2 regions of the Buttiauxella sp. AC038 genome follow, and region 1 is predicted to be linked to the other one. Evidence: predicted binding sites of a transcription regulator. Region 1 holds the regulator's gene; the other holds the start of a gene.
The links. The regulator LexA, encoded in region 1, represses DNA repair genes until DNA is damaged. The targets are predictions, from matches to a motif close to TNCTGTATGTACATACAGNA.

Region 1 (4,434 bases):
TACCAACGGTATTTGTTGCGAGTTTCCCAATCAACGACTTCTTCCTCTGCCTTATCCTTTTCGTACCCATAACGCTCTTGAATTTTACCGACAAGCTGATCGCGTTTGCCTTCGATGACAGTCATATCATCGTCAGTCAGTTTGCCCCATTTCTCTTTTACTGTGCCTTTAAACTGTTTCCAGTTACCGCCGATTTCGTCTTTATTCATAATAATATCCTCATCGTTCGGGGGGAAGAACTGCTAAAAAATTACCAACGTCCAATGTGCTGCCATTTGGCCAACACCACTCTATCTGCTGGACGTGATAATAATTGTAGTCAAGGATATGGTGGTGGGGAGAAAACTAAGAATCTTTAACCATACGGCTTAACTTTGTACATTGTTAAACCAGCTATTTTGCTGCCAGTGACGACGCCAAATCCAACCTAACGCCAGCCCCCGCAGAGCAAGGAATACCGCTACAGACAGCCATAACCCGTGGTTGCCTAAATACGGAACAGTGAAGAGCGTTAGGCCGAAACCAACAGCGGCAACCGCCATGCTATTACGCATCTCAGCGCCTCTTGTCGCGCCAATAAACATCCCATCCAGCAAGTAGCACCAGACACCAACCACGGGTAACACAATCTGCCAGTGGAGATAACGATCGGCCTGTAGCTGTAATTGGGAAATGGACGTCAGAAGAGAAACAATTTGCTCGCCAAATAGGGCATACACCACGGCAAACATGAGCGCGACTAAACCCGCCTGCCGACAAGCTGCCCCCCAAACCTCGAGCAATTGACCACGATTCTTTGCACCATAAGCTTGCCCGGAGTGAGCTTCAACAGCATAGGCAAAACCATCAAGCGCATAAGCGGTAAACGTCAGGAGAGTCATTAACACCGCATTGACGGCGACAATTTCGCTGCCTAAGCGCGCACCAAAGATGGTGACTGAAGCAAAGCACACTTGCAGTAATAACGAGCGCAACATGATGTCCCGATTAAGCGCCAGTAAGCGCCGAACATTGCCACGCCAGGACTGTTTGAGCATCTCAAAGCTGATACCTCGCAAGCCCATAGCCTTCTTCACCATCAGCAATCCGATGAAAAATGTCGCGTATTCAGCAGTAACAGTCGCAAGTGCCGCCCCTTGAACATCAAGGTGCACCCCCATCACCAGCCACACATCCAGTACGATATTCAGAAGATTGCCGACTACCAGCAAGATAACCGGAGCTCGTGCGTATTGAACCCCTAGCAACCATCCCAGTAAAACGAGGTTGGCAAGCGAGGCTGGCGCACTCAGCCAGCGGATTTCAAGAAAGCGTTGCGCTTGTACGAGCACATCCTGATTGCCGCCGACAATTTGTAAAGCGAGTGAAATGAGGGGATCGCGCAGTAAGACAATTGCCACCCCTGCCCCTAGTGCCAGTAATAATGGTTGCACCAGTGCACGAGCTAACGCTGAGGGATTATTGGCACCAAAAGCCTGAGCAGTTAAACCTGTGGTACTCATTCGCAAAAACAGCAGCAACATAAACAGGAAGCTGGTTGCTGTCGCACCAATGGCAACACCGCCCAGATAAACAGGACTATCCAGATGACCAATAACAGCCGTATCGACAAGGCCAAGCAGCGGAACAGTAATGTTGGAGAAAATCATGGGTAAAGCGAGGCGCCAGAGCGCACGATCCGCTGTGGAGAATAATTGCATGACATCTCCTGAAGGAGATCAAAGATAATTAAGGCAGTGATGCGCACTTTAAATGCGCATCACCTAAAGAGATTTTACAGCCAGTCGCCGTTGCGGATAACCCCAACAGCCAGCCCTTCAATAGAGAAGTTATGCTCGCGTAGGTCAACCACGATCGGTTCAAACTCACTGTTTTCTGGCAACAGATGAACGGTGTTGCCCTGTTGTTTTAAGCGCTTAACGGTAACTTCATCATCGATACGCGCGACAACAACCTGGCCATTACGCACATCCTGGGTTTTATGAACCGCAAGCAGATCGCCATCCATAATGCCGATGTCTTTCATCGACATACCGCTGACGCGCAGCAAGAAGTCGGCATTTGGTTTAAACAGTGATGGGTCGACCTGATAATGGCCTTCGATGTGTTGCTGTGCAAGGAGTGGCTCACCTGCAGCAACACGCCCAACCAGTGGAATACCGGTCACTTCTTCCACCAACAGGCGGATACCACGGGATGCGCCAGAAACAATTTCAAGCACACCTTTACGGGCAAGTGCTTTTAAATGCTCTTCAGCGGCGTTCGGAGAACGGAACCCCAGACGTTGAGCAATCTCGGCACGAGTCGGTGGCATGCCGGTCTGGCTGATATGATCCCGAATAAGATCAAACACCTCTTGCTGCCTGGTAGTTAACGCTTTCATTCCGCCCCCTGGGTGTTTATACAGTTATGCTGTGAGTATATACAGTCAAAGGTCAATTTGGAACCACAAATTAAGCAAAAAACCAGGCACTTAACTATTCTGGAAAGATCACCGCAAATGCGACCAAAGCAGCGTGACCCAGGTAATTACCGCGAGGATAATTGAAATTAATACTGCGGCCGAGCCCATGTCTTTGGCTCGCCCGGAAAGTTCGTGATAATCAGTGCCAACACGGTCGACAAGAGCCTCGATAGCGCTGTTGAGGATCTCGACAATCATGACCAACACGACTGAGCCGATAAGTAGAATGCGGGTAATGGGGTCGACATCTAACCAACATGCGATGGCAATGGCGATAACGGCAGAAACGCCTTCCTGGCGGAAAGCTGCTTCATTGATCCAGGCTGCTTTGAGCCCTTTCCATGAGTAGCCTGCGGCTTTGATGATACGGGTAAGTCCAGTGGTACTGCTCGCCATTTTAGGAAACCTTTTCAAATTATTTGCATCAATGCTTGTCAAAATTATAACGCCACAGAAATCTGGGTGAGATTCTGATATTCTTGCGGCGAATTTGCATCATTAACCTGAGGCTTTACATCGTTTATGTCAGGCTGGCCAAGAATCTACTACAAATTACTTAATTTACCATTAGGCGTTCTGGTAAAGAGCAAGTCCATTCCGGCAGATCCACAGGCCGAACTGGGCTTAGATCCCACACGCCCAATAATGTACGTTCTGCCGTATAACTCAAAGGCGGACTTATTAACCCTGCGCGCGCAATGCCTCGCGCACAACTTGCCCGACCCTCTCGAGCCATTAGAGATCGACGGTGCGGTATTGCCGCGCTATGTCTTTATCCATGGCGGCCCGCGCGTGTTCACTTATTACACGCCAAAAGAAGAGTCGATCAAGCTATTCCATGATTATCTCGACTTGCACCGCAGCAATCCAAATCTGGATGTGCAGATGGTGCCGGTATCGGTGATGTTTGGCCGCTCTCCGGGTCGCGAAAAAGGCGAAGTTAACCCGCCACTGAAGATGCTTAACGGCATTCAGAAATTCTTCGCGGTATCCTGGCTTGGGCGCGACAGTTTTGTGCGGTTCTCGGCACCTGTTTCGCTGCGCCAGATGGCAACCGATCACGGTACAGATAAAAAAATCGCCCAAAAACTGGCACGCGTGGCGCGTATGCACTTTGCTCGCCAGCGTTTAGCGACTGTAGGCCCGCGTCTGCCGGTACGTCAGGATCTGTTTAACAAACTTCTGGCCTCAAAAGCTATTGCCCGTGCAGTAGAAGATGAAGCGCGCAGCAAGAAAATCTCCCATGAAAAAGCACAGCAAAATGCTGTTGCCTTGATGGAAGAGATTGCGGCGAACTTCTCCTATGAAGCCGTGCGTTTGACCGACCGCGTATTAGGTCTGACGTGGAACCGCCTGTACCAGGGCATTAACGTTCATAATGCAGAACGTGTACGCCAACTGGCTCACGACGGCCACGAGATTGTCTATGTTCCCTGCCACCGCAGCCACATGGACTACATGCTTTTGTCTTACGTGCTTTACCACCAGGGGCTGGTTCCTCCGCACATTGCGGCGGGTATCAACCTGAACTTCTGGCCAGCAGGCCCGATTTTCCGCCGCCTGGGCGCGTTCTTTATTCGCCGTACCTTTAAGGGCAGCAAACTCTACTCCACCGTGTTCCGTGAATATCTTGGCGAGCTGTTTAGCCGTGGCTATTCCGTTGAATACTTTGTGGAAGGTGGCCGTTCTCGTACCGGCCGTTTGCTTGACCCGAAAACCGGCACGCTGTCGATGACCATTCAGGCCATGCTGCGTGGCGGTACTCGTCCAATTACATTGGTGCCAATTTACATTGGCTACGAGCATGTAATGGAAGTGGGGACTTACGCAAAAGAACTGCGCGGTGCGACCAAAGAAAAAGAAAGCTTCATGCAGATGGTTCGTGGGCTGAGCAAGCTGCGTAACCTCGGCCAGGGCTATGTTAACTTCGGCGAACCTATGCCGTTGATGACATTCCTCAACCAGCGAGT
Region 2 (4,434 bases), on a different contig from region 1:
CTGGGACCACGGTCCCAACCTGCTAACTGAGACCATGGTCCCAACCTGTTTATGGGATAACTTGGATATTGGTAATACGAGATCTGAGTTGCTTGGAAATAGATATTCCTTTGAAAAAAATCGGGACCGATTATCGGATATTAGCTACCGGTAGTTCAGACCATCGTGTTGTGTAGGCAGGTGAAAGCATTTCTCGTTTCATCTGCCACTCCGGGGCGATACCACGCCCTGCGAACCAGACCTTTCCCAGTCCTGAATGATTAATCGAATCCAGTGCTTTCATCAGCTGCTCGCTGTGAGCACGTGGTTGTATCTCATCAAACAGGTTAAGTTGAGACACACCCGTCGGTGTGAAATCATTCAGCATCACGCCAGCCTTTGCATAACGGTATCCATCGAGCCAAATCCTGTCGAGCGACTTCACGGCAGCAGCGATAATGTCACGGGTATCTCGAGTTGGATTCATCAGCTTTTCACTCGCAACGTTACCGTAATAGGTTTCGTTAACAGCAAAGGGTGACGTTTTTACAAACACTGCGATGTGTCGACAATACTGGCGTTCACCCCGTAATTTTTCAGCAGCCCGCTCAGCGTACTGACATATCGCCTGTCGCAGCGCATCGTAAGTTGTGATCCGTTCTCCGAACGAGCGGCTGCACACGATTTGTTGTTTTGGGGGCGGAGCCTCTTCAAGCGAAATACACGGCTCGCCATTCAACTCCCGAACTGTCCTCTCGAGAACCACGCTGAAGTTCCGTCGGATAAAGGCGGGATGACTCTGCGCCAGCTGAAGGGCCGTGGTGATCCCCATGGCATGTAGTTTTTTAGTCAGTCGGTTACCCACGCCCCAGACTTCCCCGACGGGCTGAAGAGAAAGCAATTTAGCCGTTCTCTGTCTGTTTCCAGGGGACAGCGCCAGCACACCATGAAACTGTGGCCACTCTTTAGAACCCCATTGTGCTGATTTTGCTAAAGTCTTTGAAATTCCCATTCCGACCCCTATGGTCAGTCCGGTACCATTTTTGACATGCTCACGCAGCTGCCTGCCGAAATCTTCAAAATCAATACAGTTGTCGATGCCGCGAATATCCAGGAACATTTCATCGATACTGTACTGTTCGACGCGAGGAGCCAGTTCCTCCAGATGAGACATGACTCGGTTGCTCATGCTCGCATAGAGCTCATAATTACTCGAAAAGATATGAAGCTTTTCCGGCAGTTGCATCTGCCTGAGCTGGAACCACGGCATCCCCATTTTTATCCCGAGCCGCTTCGCTTCAGCCGAGCGGGCAATCACACACCCGTCGTTATTGCTGAGCACGGCTACCGGTTTCCCTCGCAGGTCTGGCCGGAAGACCTTTTCACAACTGGCATAGAATGCGTTCACATCCGCCAGGGCATACATCAGTCACCACTCCGCGTTTTGTGCACAAAGGCCATCACTACGCCGAAAATCTCAAGTTGTTCCGGGTCGGGGTATAAGGTGGGAAAGGCGGGATTCATCGCCTGCAGGGCCAGTCGGGGCTTCAGTAACAGACGTTTTACCGTAAATTCTCCCTCTATTTCTGCAATAACAATATCACCGTGTTGTGCCCGTTCCGCCTTGTCCACAACCATCAAATCACCATCATTAAGCCCGATATCTGTCATTGAGCTGCCAATTGCCCTGACAAAGAAAGTCGATCCTTTTCGGCGAATGCAGTACTCATTCAAATCAAGTTCTGCTTCAACATAATCCTGAGCAGGGGAGGGGAAGCCGGCAGCACAACGCTCTGTAAAGAGCGGAAGCCTGACAATGTCTGGGGTTGTGGCTGAAGGAATGAAGCGCAACATAAACGAACTCCGGAAAATATAACTGTTTTTATATACAGTATTATTTACTGTTTATGCGCGGTTGCAAGCGTTATGCCCCCTCTTTCTGGTAGTTTCCTGTTTTGTCGTGAAAAATAGTTGGATGACTTATCCACATTTTCAGGGGATAACTCTGTGTGATTCCTTGTAGATCCGCTATGGCGATTTATCGATCGGCTCAATCAGCCCGGCCCCCTGATTTTTGACATTCCCCACAGCCCGAGTGACGGTATGCCACGTAAACTCATCTGCCGTCACACTTCCTTCCCGCGCTATTTCTTCTGCTTCCTGGCTTGTCGTCTCCTGTCGTAGCCAGCGTCTGGCGGCTGATGGCGTCAGTGTCAGAGGTCGACGATCATGAATATCAATGAGACCTTTATCGGCGGCTGCGGTAACGATAACAAAACCTTCGTGTTCATCTCCTCGCTCAAACGGGGGATGGCCAATAGCGGCGAAGAGAAGTGGATGCCGGTCCTCTCGATATATCAGGTAAGGTTGTTTAGTTCCTCCTTCATTTTTCCATTCATACCAGGCATCAGCAAAAACGATTGCCCGTCCATGTGTCCATAACGGCTTAAACATCCTGCTCGTTGCGGCCGTTTCAACCCGGGCATTGATGAGGGGTTGTTTACCCCACCACGCTGGCGCAAAAGACCAGACCACCGGATCGAGATGCAGAATGTTATCCCGTTCATTGAGCAGCAGAACCTTCGTACCGGGTGCGACGTTGTATCGGCCGAGGGGTTCCGGATCATAGGGGATATCCCGCTCAGACTCGTCAGCAAGCCAGCTAAGATATTCTTCGCGTGTGTTGTACTGCGTGAATCTTCCGCACATATTGCCTCCGCACAATGGTCTTCTAAGGATAGATGAGCACTGCAGAAGGAACATGAGAAACGGATGTCGCTGCGCTCCGCTATGATTATTTAGAAAACCAGTTGCGATGGAAAATGCAGGCTGGCCATACCTCACTCAGACAGCGGGTATTCGCAAGGCAGAGAAGTGACAAAAACCACCCGAACCCGTCTTCAGGCCCGCAGATCTTATCAAACATCTGGTTTTGGTCAGCGCTCTGAATACAGGCACAAAATTTCCCGGAGGGTAAAATATGGCTCAGTTCAGGAACGTGGTTGAGACAATCGTTACCGGTTTGCTCAGGAAGAGCGGTGTACCGGATAATCAGCTGCGTGAACAGATGAAAAAAACGGGAAGGGCAATGCTTTCAGCCGTACGTTTTAACGGCAAATCAAGAGTTTTTATACCGGGCTGCTGTTACGGGTAAAGCCGAAAAAGGTAGCTCTCACTGCGTGTATACGAAAATTTGTTACGATCCTGAATGCGATGTTCCGTGACGAAAAAAAGACTGGGTGTATGAGAAGGAAGAGGAAAGCGGGATAACTTTTAGTTCTCATATTCTTTGAAATATTAAGGTTCGGCATATGTTTCGTATCCTTTCAGGGGGAACACTTGATAGTCCGCCTTGTGCCAAAAGCGGAAGTTGGTAAGCCTTGGTTCTATTGAGCATTAGTGAGTGCTAATGGTTACTTGTCGTGGATGAGGAACATTGGATCGTTACCAATAGACAAACCTCCATGCCAGGAATTATTTTATACGTAAGAAATATTAATCCAAAAGAACCTGGTCAATAAATGCGCCGTAGAAATGTGAACGATTATCAATCTTTTATCGCAGTTGCCCGTGAAAAAAGTTTCACAAAAGCGGCTGCTCAGTTAGGTGTCTCGCAGTCGGCACTGAGCTACACGGTAAGGACTCTTGAAGCTGATCTTGGCCTTCGTCTTCTTACCCGTACAACGCGTAGCGTTTCTGTGACAGAAGCTGGCGAACGGCTACTTTCCCGTATAGGACCACATTTTGACGAAATTGAAAGTGAGATCGCCGCACTCAGCGGGTTGAGAGAAAAACCAGCCGGTACTGTGCGTATTACTGCCGTTGAACATGCAGCCGATACAATTCTCTGGCCTAAACTCGCCCCGGTGATGCTTGAGTATCCCGATATCAACATTGAAATTATCAGCGAGTACGGACTCAAAGATATTGTCGCTGAGCGTTATGATGCTGGCGTTCGGTTGGGCGAACAGGTCGATATGGATATGATTTCCCTGCCTCTTGCCAGGGACTTCCGTTTTGCAGTGGTCGGAGCGCCCTCTTATTTCAAGCGAAAAACCCATCCGGTAACGCCTCGTGATTTAAACGACCATAGCTGTATCAGATTACGTCTGCCCACTCATGGCGGATTCTATACCTGGGAGTTTCGCAAGGATGAGACGGAAATTAAGGTCCGTATTGATGGACGAGCGACTTTCAGCACAATAAATATGATGAGGCAAGCCGCCCTGGATGGACTGGGACTTGCTTATCTGCCGCTAGATACCGTCGAGACTTATCTTGAAAACGGGATGTTAGTCCAGGTACTGACAAACTGGTGTCCACCGCGTCCCCCCTATCATCTTTACTACCCCAGCCGTCTACAACATTCTCCGGCATTTGCACTTGTGCTCGATGCGCTCCGCAACCCATAACCTTTGAGCGTTGTTTGTCCTGGTCCATATCGAACTCAGTTTC

Region 2: umuD (translesion error-prone DNA polymerase V autoproteolytic subunit) is a predicted target of LexA. The motif match lies at 1,854-1,873, and genes of this name have one in related genera.

What each region holds. Positions count from the first base shown of each region.
Region 1 is NZ_CEEDCQ010000001.1:4,656,376-4,660,809, forward strand. Features, by position in the region: gene AC0IXI_RS22035 (CsbD family protein) at 1-209, opposite strand, end outside; gene dinF (MATE family efflux transporter DinF) at 369-1,700, opposite strand; gene lexA (transcriptional repressor LexA) at 1,775-2,383, opposite strand; gene AC0IXI_RS22050 (diacylglycerol kinase) at 2,492-2,860, opposite strand; gene plsB (glycerol-3-phosphate 1-O-acyltransferase PlsB) at 2,987-4,434, shown strand, end outside.
Region 2 is NZ_CEEDCQ010000004.1:43,861-48,294, reverse strand. Features, by position in the region: gene AC0IXI_RS23810 (Y-family DNA polymerase) at 131-1,405, opposite strand; gene umuD (translesion error-prone DNA polymerase V autoproteolytic subunit) at 1,405-1,833, opposite strand; gene AC0IXI_RS23800 (SOS response-associated peptidase family protein) at 2,008-2,688, opposite strand; gene AC0IXI_RS23795 (LysR family transcriptional regulator) at 3,501-4,391, shown strand.